Linked DNA regions of Azotobacter salinestris. The protein of the gene in region 2 interacts with the protein of the main gene of each other region in a pairwise test. Links are inferred from orthologs where the notes say so. Each region holds a gene or a part of one and is shown on either strand. Other genes may lie near its edges. The genes, in order: GCU53_RS07375 and GCU53_RS18250.

The links.
Region 1: the proteins of GCU53_RS18250 (region 2) and GCU53_RS07375 interact in binary tests that used the Escherichia coli proteins (3 or more experiments, as listed by UniProt). The link is inferred for Azotobacter salinestris from one-to-one orthologs.

The regions. Positions count from the first base shown.
Region 1 is NZ_CP045302.1:1,557,070-1,566,909, reverse strand. What follows is about bases 3,237-6,199. They hold GCU53_RS07375 (rod shape-determining protein), read left to right. Parts: upstream 3,237-4,180; coding sequence 4,181-5,218; downstream 5,219-6,199. Other genes in these bases: mreC (rod shape-determining protein MreC), read left to right, coding at 5,355-6,199; gatC (Asp-tRNA(Asn)/Glu-tRNA(Gln) amidotransferase subunit GatC), read right to left, coding at 3,686-3,973; gatA (Asp-tRNA(Asn)/Glu-tRNA(Gln) amidotransferase subunit GatA), read right to left, coding at 3,237-3,686. In the rest of the region: GCU53_RS07400 (calcium/sodium antiporter), read right to left, coding at 1-309; GCU53_RS07395 (septal ring lytic transglycosylase RlpA family protein), read right to left, coding at 351-722; Asp-tRNA(Asn)/Glu-tRNA(Gln) amidotransferase subunit GatB, read right to left, coding at 775-2,223; more of gatA, read right to left, coding at 2,235-3,236; more of mreC, read left to right, coding at 6,200-6,311; rod shape-determining protein MreD, read left to right, coding at 6,312-6,791; GCU53_RS07360 (Maf family protein), read left to right, coding at 6,844-7,434; rng (ribonuclease G), read left to right, coding at 7,481-8,938; GCU53_RS07350 (YhdP family protein), read left to right, coding at 8,948-9,840. UniProt on the Escherichia coli protein: Forms membrane-associated dynamic filaments that are essential for cell shape determination. Acts by regulating cell wall synthesis and cell elongation, and thus cell shape.
Region 2 is NZ_CP045302.1:3,887,599-3,892,218, reverse strand. What follows is about bases 1,631-4,620. They hold GCU53_RS18250 (RodZ domain-containing protein), read right to left. Parts: upstream 3,642-4,620; coding sequence 2,619-3,641; downstream 1,631-2,618. Other genes in these bases: rlmN (dual-specificity RNA methyltransferase RlmN), read right to left, coding at 4,409-4,620; pilW (type IV pilus biogenesis/stability protein PilW), read right to left, coding at 3,638-4,396; ispG (flavodoxin-dependent (E)-4-hydroxy-3-methylbut-2-enyl-diphosphate synthase), read right to left, coding at 1,631-2,612. In the rest of the region: GCU53_RS18265 (YfgM family protein), read right to left, coding at 1-179; hisS (histidine--tRNA ligase), read right to left, coding at 204-1,490; more of ispG, read right to left, coding at 1,500-1,630.

The DNA.
Region 1 (9,840 bases), 2.3 Mb from region 2 along the record:
GCGGATCAACTGGCGCGATACCGTCAAGGGAATGACCAGCGCGGACAGCCCGAGGATCATCAGCACGTTGAAGATGTTGCTGCCGAGGACGTTGCCCACAGCGAGGTCGCCCTGCCCGCCGCTGGCCGACTGCACGCTGACCGCCATCTCCGGGGCGCTGGTGCCGAAGGCGACCACGGTCAGGCCGATGACCAGCGGCGGGATGCCGAAACGGGCGGCCAGACGCGCGGCGCCGCGGACCAGAGCCTCGGCGCCGGCGACCAGCAGGGCCAGGCCGGCGATCAGGTAGACGAAAGTCATGAGGGTCATTCCAAGCTCCTTGTGGCGCCGTTCGGACCGGCGCCGATCCTTCAGTTGTCGAGGAGTTCCAGGCGCACCATGGCCACGCCGGCATTCAGCATTTCCAGCTGGCGGGCAGCCTTGTAGGACAGGTCGATGATCCGGCCGCGAGCATGGGGACCGCGGTCATTGATGCGCACCACCACGCTGCGGCGAGTGCGCAGGCTGGTCACCCGCACCCGACTGCCGAGCGGCAGGCTGCGATGGGCGGCCGTGAGGGCATTGCGGTCCACCAGCTCGCCACTGGCGGTGCGTTTGCCGTGATGATGGGCCGCATAGTGGGAGGCCAGGCCCTTGGCACTGTAGCGAGCGGCCTCAAGCTGTGGCGAGGCGTAACCGGCAAGCAGGACGAGCAGGAGGGTGAGTGGCAGTGTTCGCAGCATGTTCGAGGCTCCGGAAAGTGCAACGCCGGGCGGACCCGGCGTTGTCGCTGGCTCAGCCTTCGAGCTTCTTCTTCAGCAGTTCGTTCACCTGGCCGGGGTTGGCCTTGCCCTTGGAGGCCTTCATCGCCTGGCCGACGAAGAAGCCGAACATCTTGGCGCGCTTGGCTTCGTCGGCGACGCGGTACTGCTCGACCTGGGCGGTGTTGGCAGCCAGCACTTCATCCAGCATCGCCTCGATGGCACCGCTGTCGGTGACCTGCTTTAGGCCCTTCTTCTCGATGATTTCATCGGCGCTGGCGCCTTCGCCGGCAGCCAGGGCCTCGAACACCATCTTGGCGATCTTGCCGGAGATGGTGTTGTCCTGGATGCGCTGGATCAGGCCGCCTAGCTGCGCGGCGGATACCGGCGACTGCTCGATCTCCAGGCCTTCCTTGTTGAGCAGGCTGGACAGCTCGCCCATCACCCAGTTGGCCGCCAGCTTGGCATCGCCGCAGACCTCGAAAACCGCTTCGAAGTACTCGGCCATCTCGCGGCTGGCCGAGAGCACGCTGGCATCGTAGACGGACAGGCCGTATTGGCTCTCGAAGCGTGCGCGCTTCTCGTTGGGCAGCTCCGGCAGGCTTTCGCGCACGGCCTCGAGGAAGCTCTCCTCCAGCACCACCGGCAGCAGATCGGGGCAGGGGAAGTAGCGGTAGTCGTTGGCCTCCTCCTTGCCGCGCATGGAGCGCGTCTCGTCCTTGTTCGGGTCGTACAGGCGGGTTTCCTGAACCACCTTGCCGCCGTCCTCGATCAGCTCGATCTGCCGCTGGATCTCGTGGTTGATCGCCTTCTCGATGAAACGGAAGGAGTTGACGTTCTTGATTTCGGCGCGGGTGCCGAAGGCTTCCTGGCCCTTGGGGCGCACTGAGACGTTGCAGTCGCAGCGCAGCGAGCCCTCGGCCATGTTGCCGTCGCAGATGCCGAGATAGCGGACCAGCGCGTGGATCGCCTTGACGTAGGCCACAGCCTCCTTGGCCGAACGGATGTCCGGTTCGGAGACGATCTCCAGGAGCGGCGTACCGGCGCGGTTGAGATCGATGCCGGTCATGCCATGGAAGTCTTCGTGCAGACTCTTGCCGGCGTCCTCTTCCAGGTGCGCGCGGGTGATGCCGATGCGCTTGACCGTGCCGTCCTCCAGAGTGATGTCCAGATGGCCCTTGCCGACGATGGGCTTGTCCATCTGGCTGGTCTGATAGCCCTTGGGCAGGTCCGGGTAGAAGTAGTTCTTGCGGGCGAAGACGTTGGTGTGGCCGATTTCCGCCTCGATGGCCAGGCCGAAGCGGACCGCCATGCGCACCGCTTCCTCGTTGAGCACCGGCAGGGTGCCCGGCATGCCGAGGTCGATCAGGCTGGCCTGGGTATTGGGCTCGGCGCCGAAGCTGGTGGCGCTGCCGGAGAAGATCTTCGAGCGGGTGGCGAGCTGTGCGTGGATTTCCAGCCCGATCACGGTTTCCCATTGCATGTGCGTATTCCTCAGAAGCCTTCCGGAGCCTTTTCGTGCCAGTCGGTCACCTGCTGGTACTGGTGGGCGACGTTGAGCAGGCGACCTTCCTGGAAATAGGGCGCGAGCAGTTGCACGCCCACCGGCAGGCCGTCGACGAAGCCGGCCGGCATGGACAGGCCGGGAATGCCGGCGAGGTTGGCGGTGATGGTATAGATGTCCTCGAGGTAGGCGGCGACCGGGTCGTCGCCCTTCTCGCCAAGCCTCCACGCCGGGTTCGGGGTGGTCGGGCCGAGGATCAGGTCGACCTCCTGGAAGGCGCCGATGAAGTCGCTGCGGATCAGCCGGCGGATCTTCTGCGCCTTGAGGTAGTAGGCGTCGTAGTAGCCGGCGGAGAGGGCGTAGGTGCCGACCATGATGCGGCGCTTCACCTCCGCGCCGAAGCCCTCGCCGCGCGAACGCTTGTACAGGTCCTCGAGGCTCGAAGGGTTCTCGCAGCGGTAGCCGAAGCGCACGCCGTCGAAGCGCGACAGGTTCGAAGACGCCTCGGCCGGGGCGATCACGTAGTAGGCGGGGATCGCATGCTGCATGTTGGGCAGGCCGATCTCCTTCACCGTGGCGCCGAGCTTCTTCAGCTCCTCGACACAGGCCATCACCGCATCGGACAGGCGCGGGTCGAGGCCGGCGCCGAAGTATTCGCGCGGCAGGCCGATGCGCAGGCCGGCCAGCGGCTGGTTCAGCGCGGCCAGGTAGTCGTCGACCGGCGCATCGACACAGGTGGAATCCTTCGGATCGAAGCCGGCCATGGCGGAAAGCAGCAGGGCGCAGTCCTCGGCGCTGCGCGCCAGCGGACCGCCCTGGTCGAGGCTGGAGGCGTAGGCGATCATGCCCCAGCGCGATACCCGGCCGTAGGTGGGCTTGAGGCCGGTGAGGTTGGTCAGCGCCGCCGGCTGGCGGATCGAGCCGCCGGTGTCGCTGCCGGTGGCCGCCGGGACCAGCCGCGCTGCGACCGCGGCAGCGGAGCCGCCGCTCGAGCCGCCGGGTACGCACTCGGTGTTCCAGGGGTTCTTCACCGGGCCGTAGTGGCTGGATTCGTTGGCCGAGCCCATGGCGAACTCGTCCATGTTCAGCTTGCCGAGGCTCACGCAGCCGGCGGCGGCGAGCCTCTCCACCACGGTGGCGTCGTAGGGGGCGACGAAGTTGTCGAGGATCTTCGAGGCGCAGCTGGTGCGCACGCCCTTGGTGCAGAACAGGTCCTTGTGGGCAATCGGCGCGCCGAGCAGGGCGCCGCTCTCGCCGACGGCGCGCCGGGCGTCGGCGGCGCGCGCCTGTTCCAGGGCCTGTTCGGCGGTGACGGTGATGAAGCTGTTGAGCCTCGGGTCGAGGGCGGCGATGCGGGCCAGCAGGGCCTCGGTCAGCTCGACGGAAGAGAAGTCCTTGGCGGCCAGGCCGCGGGCGATTTGCGCCAGAGTCAGTCGATGCATCACTCGATCACCTTGGGAACCAGATACAGGCCGTTCTCCACGGCCGGGGCGATGGCTTGGAAGGCGTCGCGATGGTCGCCCTCGGTGACCTCGTCCGGACGCAGGCGCTGGGTGGCCTCCAGGGGGTGGGCCAGGGGCTCGATGCCATGGGTGTCGACGGCCTGCATCCGGTCGATCAGGCCGAGGATGTCGTTCAGGGTCTGGGTGGTACGTGGGAGCTCGGCGTCGTCCAGCCCCAGGCGGGCCAGATGGGCGATCTTTTCCACGTCGGAGCGTTCAAGCGCCATCGGGATTCTCCAGGAAAAACGGGCAGCCGGCCGCTGGTGGAAGGCCCGGGAACTGGGTCCCGGACGGGTGGTCGAAGGCCGCACTCGCCGGCCTTGCGGGCTGCTGAAAACGGGGAATTTAGCACAGAGGGCGCCTTGCCCAAAATCCCTGCCATTGTTAGAGTCTGCGCTCTTTTTTACCCATGCTTCGCCTCAGGGTTCCCGTCAATGTTCAAGAAACTCCGTGGCATGTTTTCCAGCGATCTGTCGATCGATCTGGGGACTGCCAACACCCTCATTTATGTGCGCGAGCGCGGCATCGTTCTGAACGAGCCGTCCGTGGTCGCCATCCGCACGCACGGCAACCAGAAGAGCGTCGTGGCGGTTGGAACCGAGGCCAAGCGCATGTTGGGACGAACTCCGGGTAACATCACAGCGATCCGCCCGATGAAGGACGGCGTGATCGCCGACTTCAGCGTCTGCGAGAAGATGCTGCAGTACTTCATCAACAAGGTGCACGAGAGCAGCTTCCTGCAGCCCAGCCCGCGCGTGCTGATCTGCGTGCCCTGCAAGTCGACCCAGGTCGAGCGTCGCGCCATCCGCGAGTCGGCCCTCGGTGCCGGCGCTCGCGAAGTGTTTCTGATCGAGGAGCCGATGGCTGCGGCCATCGGCGCCGGCCTGCCGGTGGACGAGGCGCATGGTTCGATGGTCGTCGACATCGGCGGCGGCACCACCGAGATCGCCCTGATTTCCCTGAACGGCGTGGTCTATGCCGAGTCGGTGCGGGTCGGCGGCGACCGTTTCGACGAGGCCATCGTCACCTACGTGCGGCGCAACTACGGCAGCCTGATCGGCGAGGCCACCGCCGAGCGCATCAAGCAGGAGATCGGCACGGCCTGGCCGGGCAGCGAGGTGCGCGAGATCGACGTGCGCGGGCGCAACCTGGCCGAGGGTGTGCCGCGCAGCTTCACCCTCAATTCCAACGAGGTGCTCGATGCGATCCAGGAATCTCTGGCGAGCATCGTCCAGTCGGTGAAGAGCGCCCTGGAGCAGTCCCCGCCGGAGCTGGCCGCGGACATCGCCGAGCGTGGCCTGGTGCTGACCGGTGGCGGTGCCCTGCTGCGCGATCTGGACAAGCTGCTGGCCCAGGAAACCGGGCTGCCGGTGATCGTCGCCGAGGACCCCCTGACTTGTGTGGCGCGTGGCTGTGGCCGGGCGCTGGAAATGATCGACAGCCACCGCATGGATCTGCTCTCCACCGAGTGAGTCACAGGGGCAGGCTTCGAGCCGCATGCCGAAAGCGACGCCTGGCGTCGTTTTCGACCCGTGGCTGATGGTTGAGGCTTGTAGTCGCGAGGAACCCGCTATCAAACTGCTCTTCAGCAAAGGGCCTTCGCTCGTGATGCGCATGTTGGTGCTGGCGGTGCTTGCCGCCACGCTGATGGTGGTGGATGCCCGTTTCGACACCCTCAAGCCGGTACGCAGCCAGCTGGGACTGGTGCTGACCCCCTTCTACTGGCTGGCCGATCTGCCGGTGCGCATCCGGGATGGCATCAACCAGCAGTTCAGCAGTCGCAGCGAGCTGCTGGCGGAAAACGAGAAGCTCAAGGCCGAGGCCCTGCTGATGCAGCGCCGCCTGCAAAAGCTGGCGGCGCTGACCGAGCAGAACGTGCGCCTGCGCGAACTGCTCAACTCCGCGGCGCTGGTGGACGAGAAGGTGCTGGTCGGCGAATTGATCGGCGTCGACCCCAATCCCTTCACCCATCGCATTCTGATCGACAAGGGCGAGCGCGACGGCGTGTTTCTCGGTCAGCCGGTGCTCGATGCCCGCGGCCTGATGGGGCAGGTGGTGGAGGTCATGCCCTATACCGCCCGGGTACTGCTGCTCACCGATACCACCCACAGCATTCCGGTGCAGGTCAATCGCAACGGCCTGCGCGCCATTGCCGTCGGCACCGGCAATCCGGAGCGTCTGGAGCTGCGCCATGTCGCCGATACCGCGGATATAAAGGAGGGCGACCTGCTGGTCAGCTCCGGCATGGGGCAGCGCTTTCCCGCCGGCTATCCGGTGGCCGTGGTGAGTGAGGTGATTCACGACTCCGGACAGCCATTCGCTATCGTCCGCGCCGTACCCACCGCCGCGCTCAACCGCACCCGCTACATGCTCATGGTGTTCAGCGATCCGCGCTCGCCGGAGCAGCGCGCCAGCGAGGCGGCCCAGGCTCAGGAGGCCCACGACCGCCAGCTCGCCGAGCAGGCGAAGAGTCAGGCCCCGCAGCCGGCGACGGAGGCTGCGCCGGTTCCCGCGCCGGCAGCACCGGCAAGGCCGGCCCCGGCGGGCGCAGGCGGGGCACGCTGAATGGGCGAGCACAACGGTTGGCTGATCTGGGCCAGCTATCTGGTGGGTCTGTTGCTCAGCGTGGCGCCCATGCCGGGCTTCATGGAGGTTGGACGGCCACTCTGGCTGGCGATGTTCATCACCTACTGGATTCTGTCCGTGCCGCAGCGGGTCAGCCTGACGTTGACCTGGCTGCTGGGGCTGGCGATGGACGTGCTCTATGGCGTGCTGCTCGGGCAGCATGCCCTGACCCTGACGCTGATCGCCTTCCTGATGCTGACCTTGCAACAGCGTGTCCGCATGTTTCCGCTGTGGCAACAGAGCCTGGTCCTGCTGGTAGTCTTCGGGCTGGCCCAACTGGTCCAGCTCTGGCTCAATGCGCTGGCCGGCAATCGCCCGCCGACCCTGGCCTTTCTAATGCCGGCCCTGGTCAGTGCCTTGCTCTGGCCCTGGGTGTTCGCCGCCCTGCGCAGCCTTCGACTGAGCTTCAATGTCCACTAACCCCTGTCCCCCGGCGAGACGGCGGGCGGGTCTTCAGACAGAAGGAAATCGCATGGCTGCCATGCTCTACCTGGCCTCCGGTTCGCCTCGCCGGCGCGAGCTGCTGATGCAGATCGGCGTGCCCTTCGTCCCGCTCGCGGTGACCATCGACGAAACCCCGGCACCGGACGAGACGCCGGCAACCTATGTGGAGCGCCTGGCGCGCGACAAGGCGGCGGCCGGTCTGGCCAGCCTCATCGGTGACCGGCAGGCGGTGGTGCTCGGTGCGGATACCACGGTGGTGCTGGACGGACGCATCCTCGGCAAGCCGCGGGACCGTGACGAGGCACAGGCCATGCTGCAGGCGCTCGGCGGGCGCGGGCACGAAGTGCTGACCGCGGTGGCTCTGGCCGCGGCCGGGCGCTGCGAAGCGCGGGTGGTGCGCAGCCGGGTGGCTTTCCGTCCGATTGCCGCCGACGAGGCCGAGGCCTACTGGACCACCGGGGAGCCGCGGGACAAGGCCGGCGGCTATGCCATCCAGGGCCTCGCCGCGGTGTTCGTCAGCCATCTCGAGGGCAGCTACTCGGCGGTGGTCGGCCTGCCGCTCTGTGAAACCGCGCAACTGCTGGCCGAGTTCGGCATTCCGTGCTGGCAACAACAATGACAAGGCGCTTGAGCAGACAAGCTGCGCCCAGCTCCGGGAATATGCGATGAGCGAAGAAATCCTGATCAATATCACGCCGATGGAGTCGCGCGTGGCGGTAGTGGAGAACGGTGTGCTGCAGGAGGTGCACGTCGAGCGTACCCAGCGCCGCGGCATCGTCGGCAACATCTACAAGGGCCGGGTGGTACGGGTACTGCCGGGCATGCAGGCGGCCTTCGTCGACATCGGCCTGGAGCGTGCGGCATTCATTCATGCCGCGGAGATCTCCACCCGCGAGGGCAATGCGGTGGAGAACATCGCGGCCCTGGTGCACGAGGGGCAGAGCCTGGTAGTACAGGTCACCAAGGATCCGATCGGCAGCAAGGGGGCCCGGCTGACCACCCATCTGTCGATTCCTTCCCGCTATCTGGTCTACATGCCGCGTACCCGCCACGTCGGCATTTCCCTGAAGATCGAGGATGAGGCCGAGCGCGAACGCCTCAAGAAGGTGGTTGCCGACTGCGTGGCCAGCGAGGGGATCGAGCACGAGGGCGGCTTCATCCTGCGCACTGCCGCCGAGGGTGCCGGAGCCGACGAGATCCTCGCGGACATCCGCTATCTGCGCCGTCTGTGGGACCAGATCGCCGGGCAGATACAGACCGCCGGCGCACCGACGGTGATCTACGAGGATCTCAGCCTGGCCCTGCGCACCCTGCGCGACCTGGTCAGTCCGCGCATCGAGAAGATCCGCATCGACTCGCGGGAAACCTTCCAGAAGGTGTCGCAGTTCGTCTCCGAACTGATGCCCGAGATCGCCGATCACCTCGAACACTATCCCGGCGAGCGCCCCATCTTCGACCTGTACGGGGTCGAGGACGAGATCCAGCGGGCCCTGGAGCGCAAGGTGATGCTCAAGTCCGGCGGCTATCTGATCATCGACCCGGCCGAGGCGATGACCACCATCGACGTCAATACCGGCGCCTTCGTCGGCCATCGCACCCTGGAAGAAACCATCTTCAAGACCAATCTCGAGGCGGCCACCGCGATCGCTCGCCAACTGCGCCTGCGCAATCTGGGCGGGATCATCATCATCGATTTCATCGACATGGAGGATGAGGAGCATCAGCGCCAGGTGCTGCGCACCCTCGAGAAGCAACTGGAGCGCGACCACGCCAAGACCAACATCATCGGCATCACCGTGCTGGGGCTGGTGCAGATGACCCGCAAGCGTACCCGGGAAAGCCTCGAGCAGGTGCTCTGCGAGCCCTGCAGCTGCTGCCAGGGGCGCGGCAAGCTGAAGACGGCGGAAACCATCTGCTACGAGATCTTCCGCGAGATTCTCCGGGAGGCCCGCGCCTACCAGGCCGAGGGCTATCTGGTGCTGGCCAATCAGAAGGTGGTCGATCGGCTGCTCGACGAGGAGTCGGGCAACGTCGCCGATCTCGAGGCCTTCATCGGCCGCCCCATCAAGTTCCAGGTCGAGGGCACCTACTCCCAGGAGCAGTACGATGTTGTCCTGCTGTAAGCCCTGATCATGCCGCAATCCTCCCGCCTGCTTGCAGTTGTCCTGCGCATCCTGCTGGGGCTCGGCTTCCTCGGCCTGATGCTGCTGGCGCTGGGCGTCAGCCTGGGGCGCCAGCTGGCGCCGCTGGTTGCCGACACCCGCCTCGAGGTGCAGGCGCGGGTCCGCGACGTACTGGACATGCCGGTCGCCATCCGTGCCCTGGAGGGCCGCTGGACCGCCCTGGCTCCACGGCTGCTGGCGCGCGACGTGACGATCGGCGAGGGCGAGGATGCGCTGCACCTGGAGCGGGTCCAGGTACGTCTCGATCTGCTGCGCACCCTGTTGGCCCGCGAGTTGCGCGTCGCCGCGCTGGAGGTCGAGGGGGTGAGCTTCACCCTGGCGCAGGATGCCGAGGGGCGATGGACCTTGGAGGGGACGCCGCAGCGCGGCCGGCAGCGGCCGTTCAACCCGGACGAGTCCCTGCGTGCCCTCGAGCGGATCGACCATCTGTCGCTGCTGGACAGCCACGTTACCTTCGCGCCGCACGGGCAGGAGCCTTTCTCCTTCCAGAACGTCGACCTCACGCTGCGCAGCGATGGCTGGCAGCAGCGCCTCGACGGCCGCCTGATCCTGCCCGACGGCCAGCCGCTGCAATTGAGCCTGCACGGCGAGCTGGCCGACGAGGGCTGGCGAGAAAGCTCCGCCGAACTCTACGTCAGCCTGCCGCAGAGCGACTGGGCGGGCTGGGTGCCACGCAGCCTGACCGCTGACTGGCGAGTCGACCGGCTGCGTGCCGGCGGCGAGTTCTGGCTGTCTTGGGACAAGAGCCGCCTGCAGCGCGCGGCGACCCGCCTGCAGGTGCCCGAGCTGCGCATCCGGCGTACCGGGCAGGCGCCGGCCGAGGTGCACGATCTGGCGCTGAG
Region 2 (4,620 bases):
AGCAGCTGCTGGTAGAGCGCCGAGGCTCCCTGCGCCCGCCCGGTCTGGTACTTCTGCCAGCCCTGCCAGGCGAACACCAGCACCAGGGCCAGGGCACCGCCGGTGAGCAGGGGCTTGCCGCTGCGCTTCCACCAGTCCTTGATCTGCACCAGCTCTTCATCTTCGGTACGCGAGATCACCCCGATAACTCCTCAATCCAGTATTCAGGCCTGCAGGCAGGCTGCCAGGCGCTCGCCCAGCTCGTCCCAGCCAATGCTTTGTTGTTCGCCCTCGGCACGCAGCGGCTTCAGGCCGACGATGCGCCGGGCCAGCTCGTCCTCGCCCAGTACCAGGGCGTAGAGGGCGCCGCTCTTGTCGGCCTTCTTCAACTGGCTCTTGAAGCTGCCGGCCCCGGCGTTGACCGCCAGGCGCAGCCCCGGCAGCGCATCGCGCAGTTGCTCGGCCAGCCCCAGGGCCGCCAGTTCGGCCGTCTCGCCGAAGGCGCAGAAATACACGTCGATCTGCCGGGACAGCTCGTCCGGAACCTTGTCCAGGGTTTCCAGCAGCAGCACCAGGCGCTCGATGCCCATGGCGAAGCCCACCGCCGGCGTCGGCTTGCCGCCCAGTTGCTCGACCAGGCCGTCATAGCGGCCGCCGGCGCAGACGGTGCCCTGGGCGCCGAGCTTGTCGGTGACCCACTCGAACACCGTCTTGCCGTAGTAGTCCAGGCCGCGCACCAGTTTGGGATTGATCACGTAGGGAACGCCGGCGGCGTCCAGGCGCGCCTTGAGGCCCTCGAAGTGCAGGCGCGACTCCTCGTCCAGGTAGTCCACCAGCTTGGGCGCGTCCACCAGCAGGGCCTGGGTATCCGGGTTCTTGCTGTCGAGGATGCGCAGCGGGTTGCTGGACAGGCGCCGCTGGCTGTCCTCGTCGAGCTGCTCGAAGCGGGCCGAGAGGTACTCGACCAGCGCCTCGCGGTAGCGGGCGCGGGCCTCGCTGCTGCCCAGGCTGTTGAGTTCGAGAGTCACCGCCTCGCGCAGGCCGAGCAGGCCCCACAGGCGCCAGGTCAGCACGATCAGCTCGGCATCGATGTCCGGCCCCGCAAGGTTGAAGACCTCCACGCCGATCTGGTGGAACTGCCGGTAGCGGCCCTTCTGCGGGCGCTCGTGGCGGAACATCGGACCGACGTACCAGAGCTTCTGCACCTGGCCGCCACCGCTGATGCCGTGCTCGAGCACGGCCCGCACACAGCTGGCGGTACCCTCCGGACGCAGGGTCAGGGAATCGCCATTGCGGTCCTCGAAGGTGTACATCTCCTTCTCGACGATGTCGGTGACCTCGCCGATGGAGCGCTTGAACAGCTCGGTGAACTCGACGATCGGCATGCGGATCTGCCGGTAGCCGTAGCCGTCCAGCAGGCCGGCCACGCCGTTCTCGAAATAGCGCCAGAGCGGGGTCTGCTCCGGCAGGATGTCGTTCATGCCACGGATGGCCTGGATGTTCTTGCTCACGCGGATTCCTTAGCTGCGGACGATCAGGCTGGCGTCGGCTGCGGCCTTTTCCGCAGCCTTGCGGCGGATCAGCCGCTCCAGCTCGTCCACCAGATTCTCGTTGCCCAGCTTCTGCGCCGGCTTGCCGTCGATGTAGACCAGGTTGTTCGGGGTGCCGCCGGTGAGGCCGACATGTGCCTCCTTGGCCTCGCCGGGACCGTTCACCACGCAGCCGATCACCGCCACATCGAGCGGCACCAGCAGATCCTCGAGGCGGGTCTCCAGCTCGTTCATGGTCTTCACCACATCGAAGTTCTGCCGCGAGCAGCTCGGGCAGGCGATGAAGTTGATCCCGCGCGAGCGCAGGTGCAGCGACTTGAGGATGTCGAAGCCGACCTTGATTTCCTCCACCGGATCGGCGGCCAGCGAGACGCGAATGGTGTCGCCGATGCCCTCGGCGAGCAGCATGCCGAGGCCCACCGCGGACTTCACGGTGCCGGAGCGCAACCCGCCGGCCTCGGTGATGCCCAGGTGCAGCGGCTGCTCGATCTGCCCGGCCAGCAGGCGATAGGCGGCCACCGCCATGAACACGTCGGACGCCTTGACGCTGACCTTGAAGTTCTGGAAATCCAGGCGGTCGAGGTGCTCGACATGACGCAGGGCGGACTCCACCAGCGCCTGCGGGGTCGGCTCGCCGTACTTCTTCTGCAGGTCCTTCTCCAGGGAGCCGGCGTTGACGCCGATGCGGATCGGGATACCCCGGTCGCGCGCGGCATCCACCACGGCGCGGACCCGGTCCTCGCGGCCGATGTTGCCCGGATTGATGCGCAGGCAGTCGACGCCCAGCTCGGCCACGCGCAGGGCGATCTGGTAGTCGAAGTGGATGTCGGCGACCAGCGGCACCCGTACCTGCTGCTTGATCCGGCCGAAGGCCTCGGCGGCATCCATGTCCGGCACCGAGACGCGCACGATGTCGGCGCCGGCCGCCTCCAGGCGGCGGATCTGCGCCACGGTGGCCTCGACATCGTGGGTGTCGGTGTTGGTCATGCTCTGCACCGAGATGGGCGCATCGCCGCCGACCGCCACCGGGCCGACCCAGATCTTGCGCGAGGGGCGGCGCTGAATGGGTGATTCGCTGTGCATGAAGGCTTAGTTCCCCAGTTTCAGGCGGGCGGTCGCGCCACGGGCGGTGTGGGGGGCCAGGTTGACCGGCTGGCCGTTGAAGCTGACCTCGGCGCCGTGGGCGAAGCCGAGGCGCACGTCCAGCGGCTTCTGGCCGCGCAGCTCGAGCGTGTCGCCGGCGCGCTTCAGGCCGCGAAACAGCGCCTTGCCGCGGGCGTCGGTGACCTGCGTCCAGCAGTCGGCCGTGAAGCGGATGCTCAGCAGCCCCTCACCGGCGGCCGGCTCGACAGGTGCCGGGGTGGCCGCGGTTTCCGGCGCGCTGGCGGCCGGCGCAGCCTGCGCGGGAACGGCCGGGGCTGCAGGCGCAGCCTCGACTAGCGGCACGGCGGTGCCGGGTGCGGCCGACTCCAGCGGCAGCGGCGGCGTCGCGGCCGGCGCTTCGCCTGCCGGCTGGCTTTCCGCAACGGCTGCGCTGCTGGCCAGCGGGATCGGCTGGGGCTGCGGCTCGGCGGGCTGGAGCGCCTGGGCCACGGCCTGGTCCTCCGGTTCGTCGAGCGGATGGATCTGGGTGGTGCCGTCGGCGCTGTCGACCTCGACATGGGCGAGGTTGAGCGCGTTGCGGCCCCCCTGTTGCGCCGAGCGCTCCTGCCACCAGAACAGGACAGAGCCGACCAGCAGCAGGATCAGGACGAGGCCGACCAGACGCAGGATGCTCTGCGAAATCCGCAGCGGCTGCTCGATCTTGCCCAGGCTGTGCACTTCGCTGCCCTTGGCGTTGGTGCCGGTGTACTGGTCGAAGGCCTCGACCAGGCGGGCCTGGTCCATGCCCAGCAACTTGGCGTAGGAGCGCACATAGCCGCGGGCGAAGGTATGTCCCGGCAGCCGGTCGAACTCGCCGGCCTCCAGCTGGACCAGGGTCCGGGTGGAGAGATTCAGCTGTCCGGCCACCTGGGCCAGCGACCAGTCGTTGGCCTCGCGGCCCTTGCGCAGGATCTCGCCCGGGTTGACGGAGGCCGCGGCCGTGCTCTCGGTTTGCGACGCGTTCATCATTGCTCCGACAGATATTGCTGATATTCCGGCGTGCCCGGGTAAAGACGCTTCAGCTGCAGGCCGAAGTTGGCAGCCTGATCGCGATCATCGAAGACCTTCGCCAGGCGGGTACCCAGCAGCAGGCTGCGGGCATTCTGCTCGCCCATGCGGCTGAAACTGGAGTAATAGGAGCGCGCCGCCACGTAGTCGCGCGCCTCGAAATTCAGTGTGGCCATTTCCAGCAGGGCCCGTGGCTGCTGCGAATTGATTCGCAGGGATTTTTCCAGATGCTCCTTGGCGAAGTCACGCCGGCCGAGCTTGACGGCGGTCAGGCCGAGATTGAGGTAGACCCGCGAACGCTCGGGGTACAGGGTGTCGGCCGCGGCCTGCTGGAAACGCTCGTAGGCATCCTGATAACGGCGCTGCTCGAACAGGAAGCTGCCGTAGTTGTTCAGGATGCGCGCATCGCCGGGACGCTTGGCCAGCGCCTTGCGATAGTGCTGGTCGGCCAGGGCGGGCTCGAGCTCGGTCTGGAACACCAGGGCCAGGGCGGCGTGGGCGTCGGCATCGCCCGGATCCATCGCCAGGGCCTTGCCCAGCGGCACCTTGGCCCGGTCGGTCTGCCCCTGCTTGAGGTAGCCGAGGCCGAGCTGGATATACGCCTCGCGAGCCTCCTTGCGGCCCCGTTCGGTCTTCATGGGGTCGACCGCGCCGGTCGAGACGCAACCGACCAGCAGCGTGGCAGAAAGCAACAGCAGCGCAGCGCGCAGGGTCATAAACATCCTCGTTCAGGTCCGATTGGCGGCACCGGGGGATGACGCAGCCTCGTCACCGAGCTGGCGCACCGCGATATAGCGCTCGCTGCGCCGGGTGCGATCCATGACCTGCCCGACCAGTTGGCCGCAGGCAGCGTCGATGTCCTCACCCCGGGTGGTGCGCACCGTGACGTTGTGCCCGGCCTGGTGCAGCAGGTCCTGGAAGCGGCGAATGGCGTTGTTGC